Regions from separate parts of the Pseudomonas edaphica genome, predicted to be linked through region 3. Evidence: predicted binding sites of a transcription regulator. Region 3 holds the regulator's gene; each other region holds the start of a gene.
What was found. Region 3 encodes FliA, which starts transcription of late flagellar genes. Its sites were predicted from a motif close to CTAAAGTTTNNNNNNNNNNNGCCGNTAA; they were not measured.

Region 1 (4,470 bases), 430 kb from region 3:
CCAACGCATCAACACAAACCGGAACCGGGACATTTACCGCAGCTAGAACAGAAACTGTGCATTTGGGTATTTTCAACGGGAGCATCCCCGGCAAGGACAATCTTCTCTTCCTGGGCAATATCCGAATGACACCCAGGCCCTAACCACCGCACGTAAAAAACTGACGCTTGGCGCACATAAAAAACGGGAAGCCTTTGCGGGGCTTCCCGTTTTTTATGCTCAAGCCGCCATTACTTGGCCTGATAAATGATCCCAGGGCTGCATTGCACCATCTGGTAATGGTCCGGGAGCCCGTTGAGCGCTTCGGACGCGCCAAGAAAAAGGTAGCCCCCGCGCTTGAGCGTACCGTGAATACGCAACAGGATGTCTTTCTTCACCTCTGCCGAGAAGTAGATCAACACATTGCGGCAGAACACCATGTCGAACTTGCCCAGGCTGGCATAGCTGTCGAGCAGGTTGAACGAGCGAAATTCCACCCGGCTCTTGATCGGCGCCTTGACCGCCCAGCGTCCTGCCCCTTTGGGGTCGAAGAAACGTTGCAAGCGTTCCTGGGACAAACCGCGGCCCAGGGCCAGGCTGTCGTACTCGCCGGTCTTGCAGTTGGTGAGCATGGTGCCGGACAGGTCGGTGGCGACAATTTGCGCACCGGCCTTCAATTGGCCCATGTTCGTACGCTCGAACTCATCGATGGACATCGAGATCGAGTACGGCTCCTGCCCAGACGAACAGGCAGCCGACCAGATGCGCAGGCGCTGGCCCGGGCTGGCCTTGATGGCCTCCGGCAGCACTTTGTTCTTGAGCACCTCAAAGGGGTAGGTATCACGAAACCACAAGGTTTCGTTGGTGGTCATGGCATCTACCACCATTTCCTTAAGCCCACTGCGCGGCTGGCCCTGGATGCGCTGGACCAACTCGCCCAGCGACTTGATGCCCTGCTGCTCCATCAGTTTATTGAGACGGCTGGATACCAGGTACTGCTTGTTTTCACCGAGCAATATGCCACAGGCTTTTTCCAGGAAGACCCGGAACTGTTCGAAATCCAAATTACCCGTAGACAATGATACCGCCTCTTAAATCGTGTGACCGCCAGGAGGAAATCCCCCTAGCCGTGATCTGCTGCCTTGATCCGGTCGACTACCCGGGATGCCAGGTCATCAGGGCGGAATTTGGCCAGGAAGTCATCAGCACCGACCTTCTTGACCATCGCCTGATTGAATACGCCCGACAAGGAAGTATGCAGGATGATATGCAATTTTTGCATGCGTGGATCGTTACGTATCTCGGCCGTGAGGGTATAGCCGTCCATTTCCGGCATTTCAATGTCGGAGATCATCATCAGGAACTCTTCTTCCGGCTTCTTGCCTTCGTCCACCAGCTTGCGCAGGTAATCCAGGGCTTGGCGACCATCGTTCAAGGCCACCACTTCCACGCCGACCGTTTGCAGGCAGCGGCTGACTTGCTTGCGCGCCACCGAGGAGTCATCCACCGTCAGCACACGCAGTGACACTGCCTTGTGCGCGGTTTCGGCGTCTACCACGCCAACCGAAATGGTTTCCGAGGTGGGTGCGACTTCGGCGAGGATCTTTTCCACGTCGATGATTTCGACCAACTGGTTGTCGACCCGCGTCACCGCCGTGAGGTAGTGATCGCGCCCGGTGCCCTTGGGCGGCGGATGGATCTCCTCCCAGTTCATGTTGACGATGCGCTCCACCGAGCGCACCAGGAAACCCTGGGTCTTGGTGTTGTATTCGGTGATGATCACAAAGGGGCTTTCGCGGTCCTGCAACCCCGAGGAACCGGTGGCCATGGCCAGGTCGAGAATCGGGATGGTCGCGCCTCGGATATTCGCTACGCCGCAGACCACCGGGCTGGATTTGGGCAATATGGTCAGCTTGGGGCACTGCAGCACTTCCCGCACTTTAAACACATTGATGCCGTACAGCTGCTTGCCGTCCAGGCGGAAAAGCAACAGTTCCAGGCGATTCTGCCCTACCAGCTGTGTGCGCTGGTTTACTGAGTCCATTACTCCTGCCATGCCTTGACTCCTACGCTAAAACCTTTGGCTATACCTACAAGGGCAACGACGCTCACCCAACACTAAACGGCACGGGCTTTGCTATTTATTGGTCTATGAACCTTAAAACGACAGTTTTCCGACGCATCCCACGGTATCGCAGATTGCTCTGCGCAACGATGGCTTTGTTTGCCTTGGGCTCGGGCACCACGGCTCGCGCAGATAATGTCACCTTGCCTGATCTCCTTATCGGCGTCACCCAAGGCTTTCTTGAGTTCACTGTAGAAGATTATCTGGCGACCACCCAAACGCCGGGGCGTTACGAAATCCAGGTCAACCAACTGGACCCGCGCCTGCGCATGCCCATGTGCGACAAGGAATTGACGGCCAGCCTCGAAAGCCCGGCCCAGCCCATCGGCCGCGTGACGGTAAAAGTGCGCTGCGAGGGCGCCTCACCCTGGACCGTGTTTGTGCCGGCGCAGGTCAAACTGTTCCGCGATGTGGTTGTGGTCACACGCCCGCTCAAACGCACCGGCATCATTGGTTTTGAAGACGTGGCCCTGCGTGAACGCGACATCAGCCTGATCAACCAGGGTTACCTCACCGCTGTGGACCAAGCGATCGGGCAGAAACTGACCCGACCAATGGTTACCGACCAGGTCATCACGCTAGTACATCTGGAACAGGCTGAAGTGATTCGCAAGGGCGACCAGGTGGTGATTTCCGCCAGCAGCGGCGGGCTGATGGTAAAAATGCCGGGGGAGGCGCTGTCCAACGGCGGGATGAGCGAGCAGATCCGGGTCAAGAACCTCAATTCCAACCGTGTGATCAAGGCGCAGGTGACCGCGCCGGGCCAGGTTGAGGTGGCGCTATAGAAGATCACCGCTGTGAGATCACTGGTGTGAAACGCCAGGTTTTCCTACACTGTGCGTGGGATGTCGACCTGTACAGGTTTATTGTCAAACGAGCCTAAAGTTTGTCCGGGTATGGCCGAAAACATGGCAAGCGTCCAAATACCCAGAGGTTTTTTTAACATGGTCATTGATTTCAGTCGTTTAAATAACACCCAGGCTTTGCCGGGCAATACGCGCACCAGCGGGGCAAAGGACGGCGTAGAAGCCAAGTCCCAGCCAGCACCTGCCGCCAAGGCAGAACAGGCCAGCGCCAGCCAGAGCGGGGAATCGGTACACCTGAGCAATGAGGCTCAACAGTTGCAGAAGGTCACTGACTCGCTGCGCGATCAACCCGTTGTCAATAAAGCCCGTGTGGCCGAATTGAAACAGGCAATCGCTGATGGCAGCTATAAAGTCGACAGCAACCGTGTCGCCAGCAAGCTGCTTAACTTCGAAGCCGAGCGCTAGGCAAAGGCCTGCGCAGGGCTTGTGGACGCTTAAAACCCAAGGCCAGCCATGCACCACGACGAACATTTGCTTGAACTGATCATTGATGATCTGGCGCCGACGCAACTTCTGCTCGAGCTGCTCAAAGAAGAATCCCTGGCCCTCTATGGCCGGGACATGCGCTTGCTGGAGGAAATCCTGGCGCGCAAACAGTCGCTGATCGTGCTGCTGGAGCAGCATGGCAAGAAGCGCAGCGAAATTCTGATCAGCCTCGGCCTGCCGGCTGATCATGATGGCCTGGCACAACTGGCCAGCCACTCCTCGGTAGGCGATCAGTTGCTGGCGCAGAGCACCGCACTCAATCAATTGCTGGCCCAGTGCCAGGAAGCCAACCTGCTCAACGGCCAGTCGATCCAGCTGCAGCAGGCTACGACCGCCAACCAGTTGCGCATACTCCACGGCGGAGAGCCTCCGGCGCTGTACAACGCCCAAGGGTCGACCTCGCGCCTGGTCAAGCCAAGCACCCGCAGCCAAGCCTGACACCGGTTTACAGCGCGCCCTATCCAAGGCGCGCTACATGCTGGCAAAATGCCGGTTCTTGCGTGTAGTCGTATTTTGCCTGGAGATGGAAGAACCGTGTTCAACGCCCTTAATGCGGAAGATGCTCCGCAGCCACCCAAGGTGCTCACCACGCCTCTGGAAATCGCCAGCACGTTGCGAATGCTGCAAGAAAGCCATGACCCGCTGATTATCACTTTCCATGAACGCAGCCAGCGGTTCCAAAGCTATCTGGTGGATATAGATCGGGACAGCAAAACGCTCGCCCTGGACGAAATGATCCCCCGCGACGGTGAACGCTACCTTGAGAACGGCGAACCGTTCCGCATTGAAGGCTTCCATGACGGTGTGCGTGTCGCCTGGGAAAGCAACGGCACACTGACCATCAGTGAAAAAGGCGGCCACCGCATCTACACCGGCAGCATGCCCGACGAGGTGGTCTACCATCAACGTCGCAATGCCTTTCGGGCAGCGTTGAAACTGGCCCAACTGGTAAGCATCGAGCTGGGTGGCGAAAAGCTCAAGGCACCGATCAGCGGCAAACTGCTGGACATCTCC
Region 2 (4,470 bases), 170 kb from region 3:
CTGGTCCAGGGTAAATCGAAGTTGAGCGCAGGCCATACCAATTGGGCGGCGAGAAAAACCCCGAGCCCCATGCCGACGATGCCCCACACCACCGTCATAATGGCGAATTGGCGGACCACCTTGTAGTTATAGGCGGTACTTAAAGTAGTGTTCATGGTTCCCCATCCACGGTTCAACCCAAGCAAATGCGGCACTTGGGCTGGAGTTATAGGCAGACTAAAAAGCGAGGCAAGCATGGGCAAAGAGCACAAGGCCAGTATTGACGGGGATCAATGGGCGCAGTGTGTACGGGAACATGGCTGGTTGTGGAATGCCGCGACGGGGTCTATCGCGCGTGCGCCGGTGACACTGATCCTGGCCCACGGCGCCGGTGCACCGATGGACTCAGCCTTCATGGGCGACATGGCTGCACGCCTTGCCGGGCATGGTGTGAACGTGTTGCGCTTCGAGTTCCCGTACATGGCTCAACGCCGCGTGGACGGTGGTAAACGCCCGCCGAACCCGGCGCCGAAACTGCTCGAATGCTGGCGCGAGGTGTATGCCGAGGTGCGACGTCATGTCGCTGGGACGCTGGCGGTTGGCGGCAAGTCCATGGGTGGGCGCATGGCCAGTTTGTTGGCCGATGATCTGGGGGCTGACGCGCTGGTGTGTTTGGGTTATCCGTTTTATGCGGTGGGCAAGCCGGAAAAACCTCGAGTCGAACATCTGGCCGGGTTGAAGACGCCGACGTTGATTGTGCAGGGTGAGCGCGATGCGCTGGGTAATCGGGCGGCGGTGGAAGGGTATGCGTTATCGCCGAGCATCGAAGTGATGTGGCTGGTGGCGGGGGATCATGATTTGAAGCCGTTGAAGGCTTCGGGGTTTGGTCATGAGCAGCATTTGGAGGCGGCTGCGGTGAAGGTGGCTGGGTTTTTGGGCGCCTGTTAGGGCCCCATCGCAGGCAAGCCAGCTCCCACATTTTGAATTGTGAATACCTTCAAATGTGGGAGCTGGCTTGCCTGCGATAGCGATTTACCGGTTAAAACGCTCTACCAGCGAATACTGGGTATTGGCGGTGTGCGTCAGCTCCTCACTCAATTGCGCCGAGTTCATCGCCTGTTCCGAGGTCTGGTCCGCCAACAGCGCAATCGTGCTGATGTTACGGCTGATCTCTTCGGCTACTGCGCTTTGCTCTTCGGTCGCGGCTGCAATCTGCGTCGTCATGTCGGTGATATTGGCCACCGCCTCACTGATGCCCACCAACGCCTGATCCGCCTCCATCACCCGCGCCACACCTTCTTCGGCCTGGCGATGCCCGGCGTCCATGGTTTGCACGGCCGCCGCTGCGGTGTGTTGCAGCTTGGCGATCAGCGTATGGATCTGCCCGGTGGACTCCGCAGTGCGCTGCGCCAGTTGGCGAACTTCGTCAGCCACCACCGCAAAACCTCGGCCCATCTCACCGGCGCGGGCCGCTTCGATGGCTGCGTTCAGTGCCAGCAGGTTGGTCTGGTCGGCAATGCCTTTGATCACATCGACCACACCGCCGATTTCATCGCTGTCCTTGGCCAGTTGGGTGACGGTCACACCCGTCTCGCCCACGGCCACCGACAGACGCTGGATCGCCTCGCGGGTTTCCCCGGCGATATCGCGGCCGCGACCGGTCAGGCGATTGGCTTCCTGAGTGGCGTCCGCCGTGCGCTGTACATGGCTGGCGACTTCCTGAGTGGTCGCTGCCATCTGGTTGACCGCCGTGGCTACTTGTTCGGTCTCTACACGCTGGCGTTCCAGGCCGCTGGAGCTGTTATGCGCCAGGGTGTTGGACCGCGCAGCTTGGTCGTTCAGGTGTTCAGCCGTGTCTTGCAAGCGTGTAAGACAGGTCTTCAGCCGCGCTTCCTGGCTGAGAATCGACATCTCCAGCCGCGCCTGCGCGCCTCGGCTGTCGGTGTACATCTGCGCGATCAACGGGTCGGAGGTGGTCTGCTCGGCCAAACGCAGCAAACGCTTGAGGCCGCGCTGCTGCCAGCTCAGCCCCAATAGACCCAGTGGCACCGACAAGCCTGCCGCCAGGGCAAAACCCCAGTGGGAATTGAGCGATGCACCGATCATGAAACTCAGCTGGCTGACCAGGATAAACGGCAGCCAGTCCTGCAACACCGGCAGCCACTTGTCGCGCTGCGGCACGGCGGACTTGCCCTGGTTGATGCGTTGATAGAGCGCTTCGGCCCGGCGGATCTGCTCGGCGGTGGGCTTGATGCGCACCGATTCGTAGCCGATCACCTGGTTGCCGTCGAAGACTGGCGTCACATAGGCGTTAACCCAGTAGTGATCACCCGTCTTGCAGCGGTTCTTGACGATGCCCATCCATGGCAAGCCTTGTTTGAGCGTGGACCACATGTGCGCGAACACAGCCGACGGAACATCCGGGTGACGCACCAGGTTGTGCGGCGCTCGGACCAGTTCGTCGCGGGTGAACCCACTGATTTCGACGAAAGCGTCGTTGCAGTAGGTGATCACACCTTTGGCGTCTGTGGTGGAGATCAACCGTTGCTGAGCGGGGAAGGTACGTTCGCGCTGGGTAACGGGTTGGTTATTACGCATGGTTGTTCAATCCGCAAGGCTTTCAGGGGTTATCGGCGGTTGTGCGTATTTGTTGAGGGAAATTTCCGATGAACAGTGTAGTCGGGGCTACAGGCTGAAAACCGACAGCTGTTGCGAAGGCTCTAGATCAGGGCTGCGTGTTTTTACAAAGCCTTTTATGAATGTGTGTGGTGGTGTGGGGTTTTAAAAGTGACATGTTCTGGGCGCGCGGGCACTGCGGAATGATCAAAAAGGCTTCTGCGTGTAGGAATATTCCCTGTTTTTCTAGACATAAATGACCATTTAATTGAGAATGATCGGGTTATTCTGTAAGAAAAATACCATATTTCATCCCCCAGACGCTTCGGCGATTTGACTCTTCTATAGCTGAAAGACTCTACGTCACTTTGTATTCGAATCTGCCGCATCGGAGGGGGCGAGAGCGGCAGTCGAAATGAGGTGGCAGTACGTAAAGGAGTACAATGTGACACTTGTTCCAGTCATTATCTGCGGCGGTGCAGGCAGCCGCCTGTGGCCTGTCTCACGTTCAGCACATCCTAAGCCGTTTATCGAACTGCCGGACGGCGGCAATCTGATTCGCAAAACCTACGGCCGGGCGTTGGCTCTTGGTGCGGTCAGCGAAGTACTGACAATCACTAATCGTGACCTCTATTTCAAAACGCTCGACGAATACGGCGCGCAAGCCCCCCAATTCACGAATCTCAGTTTTGTTCTTGAGCCGTTCGGGCGTAATACCGCCGCCGCCGTTGCCTTGGCAGCTCAAGAAGTTGCTCGGACTCATGGGCCTGATGCCATCATGCTGGTGCTGCCCGCTGATCACTTGATCGATAATCAAGCGGCGTTCGCAGAAGCGGTTGCGGCTGCGACCGAGCTGGCCAAAGCTGGTTTGCTGGTGACTTTCGGCGTCAAGCCGGAGTACCCGGAAACCGGTTACGGCTATATCCAAAAAGACAACGACAGCCCGGTTGGCAGCGGTTTCAAGGTCAAGCGTTTTGTTGAGAAGCCGGACCTGGAAACAGCTCAAGGCTATTTGGCGTCAGGCGAGTATTTCTGGAATTCCGGCATGTTCTGTTTCCGCGCCGGCACGTTGATCGAAGAAATGGCGTTGTGCGCACCGGATGTGTCCAGTGCCGTTGACCTGTGCCTGGCCGGTTCCGGCACGATGACAGGTAGCAGCCATCGCAGCCTGCACCTGGAGCCTGAAAGTTTTGCCAAGGTTCCCGATATTTCCATCGACTTCGCCCTGATGGAGCGCTCCAGCAAAGTCGCCACTGTCCCATGCGACATTGGCTGGAGTGATATCGGTTCCTGGAACGCCATGAGCGAGTTGTCGCCGGCAGATGAGCAGGGCAACCGCGTTGAAGGCGAGGCGATTTTTCACGGCGCCAACAACAACTATGTGCGTAGCCCGCGTCGCTTGACCGCCTTGGTTGGGGTTGAGGATCTGATCATCGTCGATACGCCGGATGCTCTGCTGGTCGCCCATAAAGATCATGCACAAGACATCAAAGCGATCACGGCTCAGTTGAAGAAAAATGGTCATGGCGCACACCTTGATCACACTACGGTCCGTCGCCCATGGGGCGCTTACACGACCTTGGAAGAAGATCAGCGCTTCAAAATCAAACGAATCGTGGTTAAGCCTCAGGCATCGCTTTCGCTGCAAATGCACCATCATCGCAGTGAGCACTGGATTGTAGTGAGCGGCATGGCGCGCGTGGTTAACAACGATCGCGAGTTTTTGCTCAACACAAATGAATCAACCTTCATTCCCGCTGGTCATACACACCGCCTGGAGAACCCAGGGGTTATCGATCTGGTGTTGATTGAGGTGCAGAGTGGCGATTATTTGGGTGAGGACGATATCGTTCGGTTTGAAGATATCTACGGTCG
Region 3 (4,470 bases):
GCGACTTCCGGCAAGGCTTCGGCAGCAAACGTGCCCTTGCCATGCAATTGGTCGAGCAGTGCTTCGAATTCGTCGTCGGTAATGTCGGTGGCGCTTGTAGATGTGGCAGACGCAGCAGGCGCTGCCGACTCAGCAGCAGGTGCCACGGCGTCCGGCGCAAACTGGCCTTTACCGTGCAACTGGTCGAGCAGGGATTCGAATTCTGCGTCGGTAATGTCTTCGCTGGTCGGCACGGCAGGCGCAGCCACCGCTTGCGGTGCTTCAGCTTCGGCTTTCACCGCGCTCAGGGAGTTGAGCAGCTGTTCGAACTCGCTGTCGGTCACATCCGGCTCGGCTTCAACCTCAGGCTCAGGCGCGGCGACCGGCGCAACCGAGGTATCGGCAGGTTCGGCCAGGCGTGCCAGCGCAGCCAGCAGCTCCGGCGTGGCGGCCGTGATCGGCGCACGCTCGCGCACCTCGCTGAACATGCCGTTGACCGCATCCAATGCTTCGAGAATCACGTCCATCAGTTCCGAGTCGACGTGACGCTCACCCTTGCGCAGGATGTCGAACACGTTCTCGGCGATGTGACAGCACTCCACCAGCTCATGGAGCTGGAGGAAGCCGGCGCCCCCTTTTACAGTGTGAAAACCGCGAAAAATTGCATTGAGCAGGTTCGCATCATCCGGTCGGCTTTCCAGCTCGACCAGTTGTTCGGACAGTTGCTCTAAAATTTCGCCGGCCTCTACAAGGAAATCCTGAAGGATTTCTTCATCGGCGCCGAAGCTCATGTGGGTGCTCCTTAGAAGCCTAAACTGGATAACAGGTCATCTACGTCATCCTGACCTGACACAACGTCTTCACGTTTATCGGCATGAATCTGCGGACCTTCACCCTTGGCGAGATGTTTTTGTGGATCTTTTTCCGAGAGGATCGCTGCGCGGTCATGTTCGATGCCGGCAAAACGGTCGACCTGGCCGGCCATCAGCACCAATTTGAGCAAGTTGCTTTCCACTTCGGTGACCAGTTGGGTCACGCGCTTGATCACTTGACCGGTGAGGTCCTGGTAATCCTGGGCCAGCAGAATGTCATTGAGGTTGCTGGCCACCGTGCGGTTTTCCTGTTCGGTGCGCGACAGAAAAGCCTCGACCCGACGCGCCAACTCACGAAACTCCTCAGCCCCCACTTCCCGGCGCATGAAGCGGCCCCAGTCAACGCTGAGCGCCTGAGCTTCGGTGGCCATGCCATTGACCAAGGGCGTGGCGTTTTCCACCAGGTCCATGGTGCGGTTGGCCGCCGCCTCAGTCAGCCGGACCACATAGGACAGGCGTTCGGTGGCATCGGTGATCTGCGAGATTTCTTCGGCCTGGGGCATGTGCGGGTCAATCTGAAAATTGACGATTGCACTGTGCAGCTCGCGTGTGAGCTTGCCCACTTCCTGATACAGGCCGCGGTCACGGGTCTGGTTAAGCTCATGGATCAACTGCACCGCGTCGCCGAACTGGCCTTTTTCAAGGCTGTCGACCAACTGGTGAGCATGCTTTTTCAGGGTCGATTCAAAATCGCCCTGTGACGTTTCTTTATGCTCCATAGCTCCCCCGTGGTGACATCAGCCGTGGATGCGTTCGAAGATTTTTTCGATCTTCTCTTTCAAGGCCAATGCAGTGAATGGCTTGACCACGTAACCGTTAACCCCGGCCTGGGCGGCTTCGATGATCTGTTCACGCTTGGCTTCGGCGGTCACCATCAACACAGGCAAGCTGCGCAGTTTTTCATCGGCGCGCACGTGACGCAGCAAGTCGATACCGGTCATGCCCGGCATGTTCCAGTCGGTTACCAGAAAGTCGATGCTCCCGCTGTTGAGGATCGGAATCGCCGTCAGGCCGTCATCCGCCTCGACCGTGTTGGTGAACCCAAGGTCACGCAACAGGTTTTTTATGATCCGCCGCATCGTTGAGAAGTCATCAACGATGAGGATTTTCATGTTCTTGTCCAATTCGACCTCCAAGCAGTCTTAAACGCGCCCAGCACCTGGACGCGCCATTTCAATCAACAGGCGTTACACAAAAAGGACTGCCCAGGGCACCACGGCACGAACCCGCAAAAGCGTAGAGCCTTTGCGGTAGCGTCTGCAGTGTCCCCACACTGCCTGTCAGCGCGCGCGCCACTCTCCCAATCGCCCCCGCAAGCGGGCGGCGCACTGGCTATGCAGCTGGCTGACACGCGATTCGCTGACCCCCAGGACCTCACCGATTTCCTTGAGGTTCAGCTCTTCGTCGTAGTACAGCGCCAACACCAGTCGCTCACGCTCCGGCAAATTGGCAATCGCCTCCGCCAACGCGCTCTGGAAACGTTCGTCTTCCAGGTCGCGCGACGGTTCCAGATGTGCACTCGCGCCGTCCTCGTGCAGCCCTTCGTGTTCGCCGTCCTGCAAAAGGTCGTCGAAACTGAACAGGCGGCTGCCCAAGGTATCGTTCAAAATCCCGTAGTAATCGTCGAGACTCAATTGGAGTTCGGCCGCAACTTCATGATCTTTAGCGTCACGACCGGTTTTTGCTTCAATTGCACGAATTGCGTCACTGACCATACGCGTATTGCGATGTACCGAACGCGGCGCCCAATCCCCTTTACGCACTTCATCGAGCATCGCACCGCGTATGCGAATACCCGCATACGTCTCGAAACTCGCGCCCTTGCTCGCGTCGTATTTGGTCGACACTTCGAGCAGGCCGATCATGCCGGCCTGGATCAAGTCCTCAACCTGCACACTGGCAGGCAGGCGTGCCAGCAAGTGATAGGCAATGCGCTTGACCAAGGGCGCATAGCGCTCGATCAGTTCGCCCTGACTGTCACGTGCCGACTTTTTGTAAAGGTTGTAGCCGCTGGATGTCATAGCACAGGTCCCGCGCTCGTCTGATGCACCAATCGCTCGACGAAAAACTCCAGATGCCCCCGAGGGTTGGCAGGCAACGGCCAAGTATCGACCTTCTGAGCAATAGCCTTGAACGCCAATGCGCACTTCGAACGAGGGAACGCTTCATAGACTGCACGCTGCTTTTGCACAGCCTTGCGCACACACTCGTCATAAGGAACTGCGCCCACGTATTGTAAGGCGACATCGAGGAAGCGATCCGTGACCTTGGTCAACTTGGCAAACAGATTTCGCCCTTCCTGCGGGCTTTGGGCCATGTTGGCCAGCACGCGGAAGCGGTTCATGCCGTAGTCACGGTTAAGCAGTTTGATCAGGGCATAGGCGTCGGTGATCGACGTGGGTTCGTCGCACACCACCAGCAGCACTTCCTGGGCTGCGCGCACGAAGCTGACCACGGACTCGCCGATCCCGGCGGCGGTGTCGATCACCAGCACATCGAGGTTGTCGCCGATGTCGCTGAACGCCTGAATCAGGCCGGCATGCTGCGCCGGGCTCAGGTGCACCATGCTCTGGGTGCCTGAGGCAGCCGGCACGATGCGAATGCCACCGGGGCCTTGCAGCAGCACATCGCGCAGCTCACAACGGCCTTCGATCACATCGGCAAGGGTGTGTTTGGGTGTCAGCCCCAGCAGAACGTCCACGTTCGCCAGGCCCAGGTCAGCATCCAGCAGCATGACGCGACGGCCAAGCTCTGCCAGGGCCAGGGACAAATTCACTGACACGTTAGTTTTCCCGACGCCACCTTTGCCGCCGGTCACCGCGATCACCTGTACGGGATGCATGCTGCCCATTTTATTTCTTTACCTTGTCTTGCTTAGACGCAGGCTACATGGCTTGGCCGCGTGAATCGCTTGCAGACCATCGATGTAGATACATTTCACGGTGTTCATCCTGCCTCACCCCACCCGCTTAGCCGGGTTGTGGTAAAGGTCGGCGAACATATCGGCCATCGCTTCCTCGCTAGGCTCTTCTTGCATTTGCACGCTGACAGCACGGCTGACCAACTGATGACGGCGCGGCAGATGCAAATCATCCGGGATCCGCGGCCCGTCGGTCAGGTAGGCAACCGGTAACTCATGACTGATCGCCAGGCTCAACACCTCGCCCAGGCTCGCGGTTTCGTCGAGCTTGGTGAGAATGCAACCGGCCAGGCCACAGCGTTTGTAGCTGTGGTAGGCAGCGGTAAGAACCTGTTTCTGGCTGGTGGTTGCAAGCACCAGGTAATTTTTCGACTTGATGCCACGCCCGGCCAGGCTTTCAAGCTGCATGCGCAGTGCCGGATCGCTGGCTTGCAGGCCGGCCGTGTCGATCAACACCACGCGCTTGCGCAGCAGCGGGTCGAGCGCATTGGCCAGGGACTGGCCCGGGTCGACGTGGGTCACTGTCACATTGAGGATGCGGCCCAAGGTCTTGAGCTGCTCCTGGGCGCCGATGCGATAGCTGTCCATGCTCACCAGCGCGATGTTCTGCGCGCCGTACTTGAGCACATAACGCGCGGCCAGCTTGGCCAGGGTGGTGGTCTTGCCCATGCCGGCGGGGCCGACCATGGCAATCACACC

Region 1: the regulator FliA is predicted to act here: its motif matches at 2,984-3,011, upstream of flgM (flagellar biosynthesis anti-sigma factor FlgM).
Region 2: the regulator FliA is predicted to act here: its motif matches at 2,607-2,634, upstream of ACQY47_RS22960 (methyl-accepting chemotaxis protein).

The regions. Positions count from the first base shown of each region.
Region 1 covers NZ_OZ255725.1:4,755,525-4,759,994, reverse strand. Annotated here, with positions in the region: gene ACQY47_RS21695 (hypothetical protein) at 1-143, shown strand, start outside; gene cheR (protein-glutamate O-methyltransferase CheR) at 231-1,058, opposite strand; gene ACQY47_RS21685 (chemotaxis protein CheV) at 1,103-2,035, opposite strand; gene flgA (flagellar basal body P-ring formation chaperone FlgA) at 2,131-2,889, shown strand; gene flgM (flagellar biosynthesis anti-sigma factor FlgM) at 3,049-3,375, shown strand; gene ACQY47_RS21670 (flagella synthesis protein FlgN) at 3,424-3,894, shown strand; gene ACQY47_RS21665 (flagellar brake protein) at 3,991-4,470, shown strand, end outside.
Region 2 covers NZ_OZ255725.1:5,013,057-5,017,526, forward strand. Annotated here, with positions in the region: gene ccoN (cytochrome-c oxidase, cbb3-type subunit I) at 1-155, opposite strand, end outside; gene ACQY47_RS22955 (alpha/beta family hydrolase) at 235-927, shown strand; gene ACQY47_RS22960 (methyl-accepting chemotaxis protein) at 1,012-2,577, opposite strand; gene ACQY47_RS22965 (mannose-1-phosphate guanylyltransferase/mannose-6-phosphate isomerase) at 3,041-4,470, shown strand, end outside.
Region 3 covers NZ_OZ255725.1:5,184,779-5,189,248, reverse strand. Annotated here, with positions in the region: gene ACQY47_RS23715 (chemotaxis protein CheA) at 1-770, opposite strand, end outside; gene ACQY47_RS23710 (protein phosphatase CheZ) at 782-1,570, opposite strand; gene ACQY47_RS23705 (chemotaxis response regulator CheY) at 1,589-1,963, opposite strand; gene fliA (RNA polymerase sigma factor FliA) at 2,132-2,872, opposite strand; gene fleN (flagellar synthesis regulator FleN) at 2,869-3,702, opposite strand; gene flhF (flagellar biosynthesis protein FlhF) at 3,808-4,470, opposite strand, start outside.